Regions from separate parts of the Rhodococcus indonesiensis genome, predicted to be linked through region 2. Evidence: riboswitches for the same ligand, from Rfam matches in the RefSeq annotation. Region 2 holds a riboswitch; each other region holds the start of a gene.
The links. A riboswitch is a leader RNA that binds a small molecule or an ion and turns the genes downstream of it on or off. The one in region 2 is predicted to bind S-adenosylmethionine.

Region 1 (3,951 bases), 820 kb from region 2:
CTCGTCGCGGCGCCCCCGGACGTGGTCACCGAGGTCACGGGTCAGCCCGTCGGCGGCGTGGCACCGCTCGGGCATCCGACGAACCTGACCACGTACGTCGACACCGCCCTGGCTGCTTTCCCCCAGCTCTGGGCCTCCGGAGGGCATCCACGCACGCTGTTCCGCACGACGTTCCGCGAACTGATGCGCATCACGGCAGCCGTCGACGTCGACGTCGACTAGACCTGCCGGTCCGGACGGCCGGTGCGACAGCCCGCCCGGGAAGCGGTCAGCTGCACTGCGCCGCCCCGGCGGTGGACTCCGCCAGGCCCGGACGGGTCTCGGGCGACGGCCCCCACAGGCCGTCGGTCTTCGCGTAGGTCCAGCCGGGACCGGCATCCACCAGCGTGTGCAGCGCGTCGAGCAGACGATCCACGTCGGCGGAGGAACTGCCGAGACCGAGCGAGGCACGAACCGCGCCGGCGGGCAGTCCGACCCGGGCGAGCAGCGGGTGCGCGCAGAACCGGCCGTCGCGCACCCCGATTCCGTGCTCGGCGGAGAGATACGACGCCACCTCGCCGGGCTCGAAGCCGGCGACCGTGAAGGTGACGATGCCGACGGAGTCCGGGGAGTCGCTCCACAGCCGCAGGATCTCGACGCCGTCGACGCCGCGCAACCCGTCGAGCAGGCGCCGGCACAACGCCTCCTCGTGCACGGTGACGGCATCGGCGTCGAAGCCGGCGAGCGCGTCGCACGCTGCGGCGAGCGCCGCGACACCGAGCACGTTCGGTGTGCCCGCCTCGTGTCGCGCTGGGGCACAGGCCCATTCGGTGTGATTGAGACTGACGTCGCGGACCGCACCACCCCCTGCGAGGTACGGTTCCGCGACGTCGAGCCAGTCCCGGCGCCCCACCAGAGCACCGGCACCGAACGGAGCGTAGAGCTTGTGCCCCGAGAATGCGAGGTAGTCGACGCCGAGCGCGGTGAGGTCGATCCGCCGGTGCGGAACCAATTGTGCTCCGTCGACGAGGATCCGGGCACCGCAGGCGTGCGCGACGTCGGCGAGTTCGGCGATCGGGAGGACCTCGCCGGTGACGTTGGAGGCGCCGGTGACGGCGAGCAGCGCAGCAGGCCTGCTGCACAGTTCGGCGACGAGCCGGCGGACGGTCTCGGCGACGGTGTCGGCAGCCTCGACGACGCGAGCATTCTTCCAGGGCAACAGGTTTGCGTGGTGTTCGACGTCGAGTACCACCACGTCGCCGGGCACGGCTCCGGCCAGGAGGTTGAGCGAGTCGGTGGTGTTGCGAGTGAAGACGACCACCTGATCGTCTGCGGCGCAGACGAATCGGGCCACGGATTCGCGGGCCTGCTCGTAGCTGGTGGTGGAGATCCTCGAGGCGTAACCGGCACCGCGATGCACGCTGGCGTAGTACGGCAGGAGTTCGGCGATCCGCTCGGTGACCGCTTCGAGGGCCGGCGCGCTCGCCGCGTAGTCGAAGTTGGCGTAGGTGCAGGCACCGCCCTGCACCAGGGGTACCTGAAGATCACATCCGGTGACCCGGGCGAACGGTGCGATACAGGTGTCAGCGGTCAGTACAGCGGCAGTCATGACGTTCCCTCGTCGTTCAGGGATTCGCCGGTGGTCGCCTCGTCGCTCGAGTGCGATCACGGTCCGAATCCGCGCTTGCCGTGTCCGGTGTGGAAACACGGCCAGGTCGTCACCCGGAGCACCCCACCGCGGAGGAGGGTTGCCGACCAGCTAGCCGGGGCTTGTCGCTGGTTCTCGTGACCTGCGGAAGAGGATGGCAAAAGCGCGCACGGATGTCAAACCGGGATCGCACCGTCCGCCGTCCGGCATGCGAATCCCCAGGGAGAGGCCGTTTCTCGCACCGAACCGGACAGCGGCGGGGATTCCGGTGACCGGGAGGTGGAGGAATTCCACCGCGCGAGTGGGCACCGACACACCCGATGTTCACCCTCCGTCCACCTGACCGTGAGATAACCGGACGAACGCACCACCAGGCCGAGAGAAGGACATGCGATTGCCTGCCCAGCCCACGACGGATTCGGATCGGTCGTATCGCATCCCCGAGGAGTTCCTCCGCTCCTCCCATGCCCCGGCCCCTCGCACCCTCGTCGACATCCTGCGTGCCACCGCCGACACCCACCCGGACGCTCCGGCCGTCGACGACGGATCCGTCACCCTCAGCTACACCGAACTCGTCGAGAAGGTCGTCGCCTGCTCCTACCGGCTCGCCGACGCGGGAGTCGGCGGCGGGGACCGCGTCGGCGTGCGCATGCCGTCCGGCTCCGCGGACCTGTACGTGACGATCCTGGGCATCCTCGCCGCCGGCGCGGCCTACGTGCCGGTGGACGCCGACGATCCCGACGAACGCGCCGAACTCGTGTTCGGGGAAGCGCAGGTCACCGCCGTCGTCACCGCCGACGGCATCGGCCCGGGCACCGCGCCGCCGTCGCCGCAGCCGCAGCTGCGCGGTCCGCGTCTCGACGACGCCGCCTGGATCATCTTCACCTCCGGATCCACCGGCACCCCCAAAGGGGTCGCGGTCAGCCATCGCAGCGCCGCCGCCTTCGTCGACGCCGAGGCCCGGCTGTTCCTGCGCGAGAACCCGATCGGCCCCGGCGACCGCGTACTGGCCGGGCTGTCGGTCGCGTTCGACGCGTCCTGCGAGGAGATGTGGCTCGCGTGGCGGCACGGCGCGTGCCTCGTCCCCGCGCCCCGCTCGCTCGTGCGGTCCGGGATGGACCTCGGACCGTGGCTGGTCTCCCGCGACATCAGCGTCGTCTCCACCGTTCCCACCCTCGCGGCGATGTGGCCCGCCGAGGCGCTCGAAGCGGTGCGGCTGTTGATCTTCGGTGGGGAGGCCTGTCCGCCGGATCTCGCCGAGCGGCTGGCTGTGCCCGGGCGCGAGGTGTGGAACACGTACGGGCCCACCGAGGCCACCGTGGTCGCGTGTGCGGCGACGATGGACGGCACCGGCCCGGTCCGCATCGGCCTGCCGCTCGACGGCTGGGACCTCGCCGTGGTGGACGGCGAGGGCCGGCCCGTCCGGGAGGGCGGCACCGGCGAACTCGTCATCGGCGGCGTCGGACTGGCCCGCTATCTGGACCCGGCCAAGGACGCCGAGAAGTACGCTCCCATGCCCACCCTCGGCTGGGACCGCGCCTACCGCAGCGGCGACCTGGTCACCCTCGACCGCGCGGGGCTGCTGTTCCAGGGACGTGCCGACGATCAGGTCAAGATCGGCGGCCGGCGCATCGAACTCGGCGAAGTCGACAACGCTCTGCAGAACCTGCCCGGCGTCGCCGGCGGCGCGGCCGCCGTACGCAAGACCGCGGCCGGGCACTCGATCCTCGTCGGCTACATCGCCAGCACCGACCCCGAGTTCGACCTCGCCTCCGCGCGCGACCTGCTCGGTGAGCAGCTGCCGGCGGCCCTGGTCCCGAGACTGGCGCTGGTGGACGAACTGCCCACCCGGACCTCCGGCAAGGTGGACCGCAACGCGCTTCCGTGGCCGCTGCCCGGCGCGGAGGCCGCCGCCGCCGAGGCTCTCGGCCTCGACCCGACCGCCGAGTGGGTCGCCGGGCTGTGGGTGTCGATTCTCGGTACCCCGATCGAGAGCATCGACGACGACTTCTTCGAACTCGGCGGCGGCTCCCTCGCCGCGGCCCAGCTGGTGACGGCCCTGCGCGAACGCTATCCCGCGATGACCGTCGCCGAACTGTACGACCATCCGCGACTCGGCTCGCTGGCCGAGTACCTCGACGACCTCGCGCCGTCCGCTGTGGTCGCCCCACGGCAGGTGGCCCCCGTTCCGCGCCGGTCACAGCTGCTGCAACTCGCCGTCACGGTGCCGCTCACCACTCTCACGGGGCTGCAGTGGGTGACCTGGCTCGCGATCGCGAACAACGTCTTCTCGCTGTTCGTCGACGTGCCGTGGCTCGCTCCGG
Region 2 (3,951 bases):
CCGCTCCTGCAGTTGCGCGACAGCGGCCGCATCCACCGGTGTGCCGCTGCCGGCGCCGTCGACCGCGATGCTCACCGGGTCGGACGGCAGCAGGTACAGCACGCCGAACGAGACGGTGAACGCCGCCCACAGCACCAGCAGCGCCTGCACGAGCCGGGAGCCGAGATACCTGGCCATGGTCTACTCGCTCAGCCAGGTGTCGAAGAACTGCAACCGGGCGGAGGCCTCGAACTTCAGGTCCTGCACCGCCCCCGCCGCACCGATGGCCTGGGACAGCTCCACGGTCGGCAGCCACAGGCCGTTGTCGAGGACGAGCTGCTGTGCCTGCTCGCTCAGCTCGCCGCGTTCGGCCGGGTCGGTGGTGCGCAGCTGCGCAGACAGGACCTCGTCCAGTGCCGGGATCGGGCCGCGGTTGTTGAGGTTGCGCCCGTCGAGTCCGAACGTGGTGCGCAGGATGTCGCCGTCGGCGCGCGTGCTGTTGTAGTAGGTGGCGTCGAAGTCCTTCGCACCCTGCCGGGCAGTGGCTTCCGGGGTGGAGACCAGGTCGAGCTGCAGGTCGATACCGACCCCGCGCAGCTGCTGCTGCACGAGCTCGAGGATTGCCTGGTTGCCGGCGAACACCGAACTGAACAACACCGAGAAGGACAGGCGGTTGCCGTCCTTGGCACGGATGCCGTCCGGGCCGGGAACCCAGCCGGCGGCGTCGAGGATCGACTTCGCCTTCTCCGGGTCGTAGGCGACGTCGTCGAGCGCGACGTAGCCAGGGGTGCGGGAGGCGAGGGTGCTGGTCGCGGGCCGGAAATCAGGGCCGAGGACGGTGTCGACGAGTTCCTGGCGGTCGAGGGCCGGCACGATCGCGGCGCGCACCGCCGGATCGGTCAGGACGCCACGGGTGACGTTCGGCTGGAAACCGAACGGAACACCCGGGTTCGGTGTGGTGAGGATCCGTCCGCCGCTGCCTTCGATCTGGGAAGCGTCCTGCGGCAGCGCATCGCTGATCGCGTCGAGCTGGCCGGATGCGAGGCTGCCGGTGCGTACACCGGACTCCGGGACGATCGTGAACTCGATGCGATCGAGGTAGGCCTCGCCGTCGTGCGCGAACACGTCGGATCCCCACGCGTATCCGGTGCGCTTGACCAGCGTGGCGGACTTGTCCTGCTGGTAGTCCTCGTAGACGAAGGGACCGGTGCCGGACAGGTTGCCGGCGCAGCGTTCCTCCGCGGACTTCGCGACGTCGCTGTCGGACAGGAAGCCGAGCTGCAGCGTCGACGACGCCTGCAGGAACTGCGCGTTCGGACCGGCGAAGGACACCTGGGCGGTGAGCGGATCGAGCACCGTGGTGCCGGTGTACCCCGACAGGTAGCTCGCCGCCAGCGCTGCCTTGGCGCCGGTGAGGGTCTGGACGATCGCGTCGAAGTTCTTCTTCACCGACTCCGCGGTGAACGGGGTGCCGTCACTGAATGTCACGCCGTCCTTCAGCCGGAACGTGAACGCCGAGGCGTTCCCGTTCACCTCCCAGCTTTCGGCGAGCCACGGCTTCAGTTCACCGGTCCCGGGGTCCTGATCGGTGAGCGAGTCGACGATTTGACGGGTGACGTAGATGGTCTGGTTGCTGCCGGCCTGCGCGGGATCGGCACACGTGGGGGCCTGGGACAGGCCGTAGCGCAGGGTGCCGCCGGGCTGCGGGGTGCCGCCACCGGAGGAAGTGCCCGCCGTGTCGGTGCCGCACGCGGCGAGCCCACCGGCGAGGATTGCGGCGGTGGCGCCCGCGACGGCGCGACGTCGGGCGGCAGAGGTGAACGGAACAGGCACCGGGGAACTCCATGATCTCGTGAGGCGCCGGTGGCACCGCGCTTCGCGATGCCACCGGCCGGGCAGACGGTCGTAGTTCTTCGACTGGAAGGCGCCGCTCAGGCGCGACAGGACCGTGGGCGACAGAGGCCCGAGCACTGACGGCACAGGTCGACGTGCAGGCGCGCCCACGCACCCACGAACCCCTCGCCTGCCATGTCTTCTCCTCCATCGTTCCCGGCGGTAGCACCCTCACCTGCGGTGGCAGGGGGTTGCTGCGACGTCCTCGAGCCGGGTCTCTCGGTCGCTCTGGATGGTTCCCGGTGACCGTACGCGTTGCGAACGAGTTCGGAGAACCCTTTCGCTCACAGTGATCGAAACCCGACGCCGGCACGACGGCGCCGGTCGGCGAGCGCACAGAGCAGCGACACCGAGAGCATGGCGGCGCACACCGCGAGGCCGGCCGACGCGGCACCGGCGAAGTCGTCCCCGTCCGTCGCCAGCGCCGACAGATACAGGCCGGACACCGCGGCGAGGGCGACCGTCGCGGACAACCGCTGTGACAGTTGCAGGAACCCGGCCGCGACACCGTGACCGCCCTCCGGTGACGACTCGAGCGTCAGCGCCCGGTTGGGTGCATCCACGAATCCACCCGAGAGGCCCGACAGAGCGGCCAGCGCCACGAACACCGGCATCGTGGCCTCGTGCTGCACAGCGGCGGCGTAGCCACCGACGACGGCGATCTCGGCTGCCACCACCACGACGACCGTCACCCGGCCGTATCGCGCGGCGACCCGCCACCCCATGGCAGAGGCGACGGCCATCGCGGCGGCAGCGGCGGACAGCACGGCGGCTGCTTGGACAGCGGCATAGCCGCGCCCCTCGATGAGATACAGGCTCACGACGGTGTTCAGGGACAGCACCGCACCGAACCAGAACAGTGCGACCAAGGTGCCGAGGACGTATCCGCCGGATCCGGTCAGTTCGGGAAGCAGCACGGGCTTGCCGCCGCGCGCGGCGACACGGCGTTCCCACCACAGGAAGGTGGCGAGTGAGACCGCCGCTCCCCCGACGACGAACACCGCACCCACCGGACCCGGATCGGAGACCACGGGCAGCATGACCAGCGTCGTGGCCGCCGCGAGGAGTGCGAGGCCCCGGCATCGACCCCGCTGCGGGCCGACGGTCGTCCCCGATCCGGGGGCAGGCGGCGTGCAGCCAGCACGAGTGTGACGAGTGCGCACGGCACGTTGAGAATCAGCAGAACGCGCCACCCGTACTCCCCGGACGCAGCGCCGAGCACCAGCCCCCCGACGAGCGGACCGCACAGCCCGGCGAGGCCCCCGGCGGTGCTGTAGGCGGCCAGTGCCCGAGCGCGCGCCGGGCCGGTGTAGTTCTCGGCCAGGATCCCGAGCACCTGCGCGCTGATCAGGCCGGCCCCGGCCCCCTGACCGGCCCGTGCGGCGACGACCGTCCAGGGGTCGGACGCGACAGCTCCGCACACTCCCATGACCGCGAAGAGGGTCATGCCCGCGAGGAACAGCCGCCGCCGGCCGGCCACATCGCCGAGCCGGCCTGCCGGGACCAGCGCAAGACCGAAGCTGAGCGAGTATGCGGCCAGGATCCACTGCACCTGTGAAACGCCCGCGTCGAGACCGGTCCGCAGGGCGGGGAGGCCGACGTTCAGCACCGACGAATCGAGCAGGGTGGTGAAGCCGGCGGCCGCACAGACCGGCACCACCGACGTCGTCTGTTGGGGCGTCTGCGCCCGATCGGTGAGTGTCACGCGGGAGGGGGGCTAACCGCCGACCGCCACCGGATCGGCCGGTACCCGCAGCCCGAGGTTGTGCCGCAGCGTGGTTCCGGTGTACTCGGCGCGGAGGACACCACGGTCCTGTAGCAGGGGCACCACCTCGTCGACGAAGTCGTCGAGTCCCCAGGGCACGAGGTGGGATCCGAGGATGAACCCGTCTGAGCCGTCGTTCTGCACGAAGGCGTCGATCTGCTCGGCGATCCGTGCCGCGGTACCGACGAGGGGTCCGCGCTCGAACTGGTCGATCACGACCTCTCGCAGGGTCAGCTTCTTCTCCTCCGCGATCGCGCGGAGCCGTGCGACGGTCTCGAACCGGTCCTGGTGGACGAAGGCCCGTCCCTGGATGA
Region 3 (3,951 bases), 1.7 Mb from region 2:
TCTGGTCGGCGGTGGCGCGGGCGCCGACGGCGAGGACGAGGGCCGCCTGCACCCGTTCCGGATACCCGATGATCCACTCGAGCGTCCGCATGCCGCCCATGGACCCTCCGGTGACGGCCGCCAACCTGTCGATGCCGAGCGCATCGGCGAGCGCGACCTCGGCGGCGACCTGGTCGCGCACCGTGATGCCGGGGAACCGGGAACCCCACGCCTTGCCGTCCGGAGCGGGCGAACCCGGTCCGGTGGTGCCGCGGCAGCCGCCCAGCACGTTCGTCGCCACGACGCACCACGTGTCGGTGTCGATCGGCGCGCCCGGACCGACCATCCCGGTCCACCAGCCGGGCGACGGGTGTTCGGGTCCGGCGGGCCCGGTCACGTGCGAGTCCCCCGTGAGGGCGTGTTCGACGAGGACGACGTTGTCGCGCGACGGCGACAGCCGGCCCCATCGTTGCACCGCCACGGTCACGTCGGGCAGGGTCGCGCCGGACTCGAGCGTCAGCGGCCCGATGTCGACCGTCCCGAGACGGCCGTCCTCCGGCGGCAGCTCCACGTGGCGCCGGTCGACGCGCGCCGTCAAGACGCGACCGCCTCGAGGCCGGTGGTGAGGTCGGTGAGGATGTCGTCGATGTTCTCGATGCCGACGGCGAGGCGGACCTGGCCGGGGGTGACGCCGGCGGCGAGTTGTTCGGCGGCGGTGAGTTGGGAGTGGGTGGTGGAGGCGGGGTGGATGACCAGCGAGCGTACGTCGCCGATGTTGGCGACGTGGCTGTGCAGGGTCAGCGCGTTGACGAACTGCTTGCCGGCGTCGATGCCGCCGGCGAGTTCGAAGGTGACGATGGCGCCGGCGCCGCGGGGGGCGAGGTGCCGGGCGCGGTCGTGCCAGGGCGAGGAGGGCAGGCCGGCGTAGGCGACGGCGGTGACCTCGGGGCGGCGGTCGAGGAATTCGGCGACGCGCTCGGCGTTGGCGACGTGGCGTTCCATGCGCAGGCTCAGGGTCTCGAGGCCCTGGGCGATGAGGAAGGCGTTGAACGGGGAGACCGCGGCACCGAGGTCGCGCAGCAGTTGCACGCGGGCCTTGAGGGCGTAGGCGGGGGCGCCGAGGTCGGCGTAGACCACGCCGTGGTAGCTGGGGTCGGGGGTGGTGAACTGGGGGTGGCGGGGGGCGCCGTCGGGGCCGGTGCCGGTCCAGTCGAAGGTGCCGCCGTCGACGAGGACCCCGGCGATGGCGGTGCCGTGGCCGCCGAGGTATTTGGTGGCCGAGTGCACGACGATGTCGGCGCCGTGTTCGAGGGGGCGGATCAGGTAGGGGGTGGCGACGGTGTTGTCGACGATCAGCGGCAGGTGGTGGGCGTGGGCGACGGCGGCGATGCCGGGGATGTCGAGCAGGTGGTTCTTGGGGTTGGCGATGGTTTCGCCGTAGAGGGCGCGGGTGGTGGGGCGGATCGCGGCGCGCCACTGGTCGAGGTCGTCGGGGTCGTCGACGAAGGTGACCTCGATGCCGAGGCGGGGCAGGGTGTAGTGCAGCAGGTTGTAGGTGCCGCCGTAGAGGTAGGGGCTGGCGACGATGTGGTCGCCGGCGGCGGCGAGGTTGAGGAGGGCGTAGGTTTCGGCGGCCTGGCCGGAGGCGAGGAGCAGGGCGGCGACGCCGCCTTCGAGGGCGGCGATGCGTTGTTCGACCGCGTCCTGGGTGGGGTTCATGATGCGGGTGTAGATGTTGCCGGGTTCGGTCAGGCCGAACAGGGCGGCGGCGTGGTCGGTGTTGTCGAAGGTGTAGCTGGTGGTCTGGTAGATCGGCAGGGCGCGGGCGCGGGTGTCGCCGCCGGCGGGCTGTCCCGCGTGGATCTGCTTGGTCTCGAAGCTCCAGCCGTCTTCGCGCCGGGTGTTCTCGCTGTCGGTCATGATGTCCTTACTGGCCGTGGTCGGGAGGTCGGGGCGGCTAGTGACGACAGCTCATGATCACAACCCTCATGACGAATACCTCCATCGGACCGGCTTGTCGTGCGGCGTGTCGCCGGACGACCGGGTCATCACCCGGAGCACCCCACCCTGGCCGGAGGGTTGCCGACCAGCAAGCCGGGGCTTCACGCTGGTACTCATGACCTGGCGCGAGTCTAGCGGCTCGAACAGACGCTTCGGTAGGCGACCCGTACCTGCCGGCGGAGGGCGCCTGAGCAGGCGAAAGTTACCCGCGGGTAGCCGGGGGTGCGCTTGGCGGGCCGGGGCAATAGCAGTACGCTCGTCTTGTTTGGACCGTGTTCCGTACGTGTGAGCACGCCATGAATGGTTCATTGAGCCGACCACGATCGCACCCACAAAGTGGGATCGACTTGGGACCAGGGACACTTCCTAGGAGGACGCGAAGCGCACATGTCCAAGATCAAGGTTGAGGGAACGGTCGTCGAACTCGACGGCGACGAGATGACCCGCATCATCTGGCAGTTCATCAAAGACAAGCTGATCCATCCTTACCTGGATGTGAATCTCGAGTACTACGACCTCGGCATCGAGCACCGCGATGCGACCGACGACCAGGTCACCGTGGATGCGGCCAACGCCATCAAGAAGCACGGCGTCGGCGTCAAGTGCGCCACCATCACTCCCGACGAGGCCCGGGTCGAGGAGTTCGGCCTGAAGAAGATGTGGCGTTCGCCCAACGGCACGATCCGTAACATCCTGGGCGGCACCATCTTCCGTGCCCCGATCATCATCTCGAACGTGCCCCGTCTGGTGCCGGGCTGGACCAAGCCGGTCATCGTCGGCCGTCACGCCTTCGGCGACCAGTACCGCGCCACCGACTTCAAGGTCGACCGCCCGGGCACCGTCACCATCACCTTCACGCCGGAGGACGGCTCCGAGCCGATCCAGCACGAGGTGTGCCAGATTCCCGAGGACGGCGGCGTCGTCATGGGGATGTACAACTACAAGAAGTCCATCCAGGACTTCGCGCGGGCCTCGCTGTCCTACGGCCTGCAGCAGAACTACCCGGTCTACCTCTCGACCAAGAACACGATCCTCAAGGCCTACGACGGCATGTTCAAGGACGAGTTCCAGCGGATCTACGAGGAGGAGTTCAAGGCGGAGTTCGACGCCGCCGGACTCACCTACGAGCACCGCCTCATCGACGACATGGTCGCTTCCTCGCTCAAGTGGGAAGGCGGTTACGTCTGGGCCTGCAAGAACTACGACGGCGACGTCCAGTCGGACACCGTCGCACAGGGCTACGGTTCGCTGGGCCTGATGACCTCCGTGCTCATGACCCCGGACGGAAAGACCGTCGAGGCCGAGGCTGCCCACGGAACCGTCACCCGGCACTTCCGGCAGCACCAGGCCGGCAAGCCGACGTCGACCAACCCGATCGCGTCGATCTTCGCCTGGACCCGTGGTCTCGAGCACCGCGGCAAGCTCGACAACACCCCCGAGGTGATCGAGTTCGCCCAGCAGCTCGAGGACGTCGTCATCAAGACCGTCGAAGCCGGCCAGATGACCAAGGACCTCGCCCTGCTCATCGGACCCGAGCAGGCCTGGCTGACCACCGAGGAGTTCCTCGCCGCGCTCGACGAGAACCTCCAGAAGGCTCGCGCCTGACGCACGGACCGCACACGACGGGACGCCCCTGCCGGGGGCGTCCCGTCGTCGTTGCGGGTCGGGTCCGTCCGCTACGGTGACCGGCGTGCCTCATGTCGTCTCCACCGTCAACGTCAACGGCGTCCGTGCCGCCGCCGGCAAGGGACTGCTCGCCTGGCTGGCCACCGAGCCCGCCGACATCGTGTGCCTGCAGGAGGTGCGCGCCACCGAGCAGCAGTTCCATGCGGCGATCGCGCCGGCCCTCGATGCCGGGTGGTACGTCGTGTCGGCCGAATCGGAGGCCAAGGGCCGTGCCGGGGTCGCGATCCTGTCGCGGCGCCCCGCCGACTCCTCCCGCGTCGGGTTCGACGAGGACGAGTTCGCGGC

Region 1: it holds a riboswitch for S-adenosylmethionine, as region 2 does, so the genes downstream of both, ACM26Y_RS02815 (aminotransferase class V-fold PLP-dependent enzyme) here and ACM26Y_RS24450 (ABC transporter substrate-binding protein) in region 2, are expected to answer to the same signal.
Region 3: it holds a riboswitch for S-adenosylmethionine, as region 2 does, so the genes downstream of both, ACM26Y_RS16830 (bifunctional o-acetylhomoserine/o-acetylserine sulfhydrylase) here and ACM26Y_RS24450 (ABC transporter substrate-binding protein) in region 2, are expected to answer to the same signal.

Annotation. Positions count from the first base shown of each region.
Region 1 is NZ_CP180630.1:588,204-592,154, reverse strand. It holds gene ACM26Y_RS02820 (YbaK/EbsC family protein) at 1-222, shown strand, start outside; gene ACM26Y_RS02815 (aminotransferase class V-fold PLP-dependent enzyme) at 269-1,588, opposite strand; SAM riboswitch class IV at 1,655-1,770, opposite strand; gene ACM26Y_RS02810 (Pls/PosA family non-ribosomal peptide synthetase) at 2,016-3,951, shown strand, end outside.
Region 2 is NZ_CP180630.1:5,305,591-5,309,541, reverse strand. It holds gene ACM26Y_RS24455 (ABC transporter permease) at 1-177, opposite strand, end outside; gene ACM26Y_RS24450 (ABC transporter substrate-binding protein) at 181-1,812, opposite strand; SAM riboswitch class I at 2,017-2,111, opposite strand; gene ACM26Y_RS24445 (MFS transporter) at 2,157-2,789, opposite strand; gene ACM26Y_RS24440 (MFS transporter) at 2,771-3,577, opposite strand; gene ACM26Y_RS24435 (NtaA/DmoA family FMN-dependent monooxygenase) at 3,590-3,951, opposite strand, start outside.
Region 3 is NZ_CP180630.1:3,632,172-3,636,122, reverse strand. It holds gene metX (homoserine O-acetyltransferase MetX) at 1-577, opposite strand, end outside; gene ACM26Y_RS16830 (bifunctional o-acetylhomoserine/o-acetylserine sulfhydrylase) at 574-1,899, opposite strand; SAM riboswitch class IV at 1,986-2,101, opposite strand; gene ACM26Y_RS16825 (NADP-dependent isocitrate dehydrogenase) at 2,368-3,585, shown strand; gene ACM26Y_RS16820 (exodeoxyribonuclease III) at 3,671-3,951, shown strand, end outside.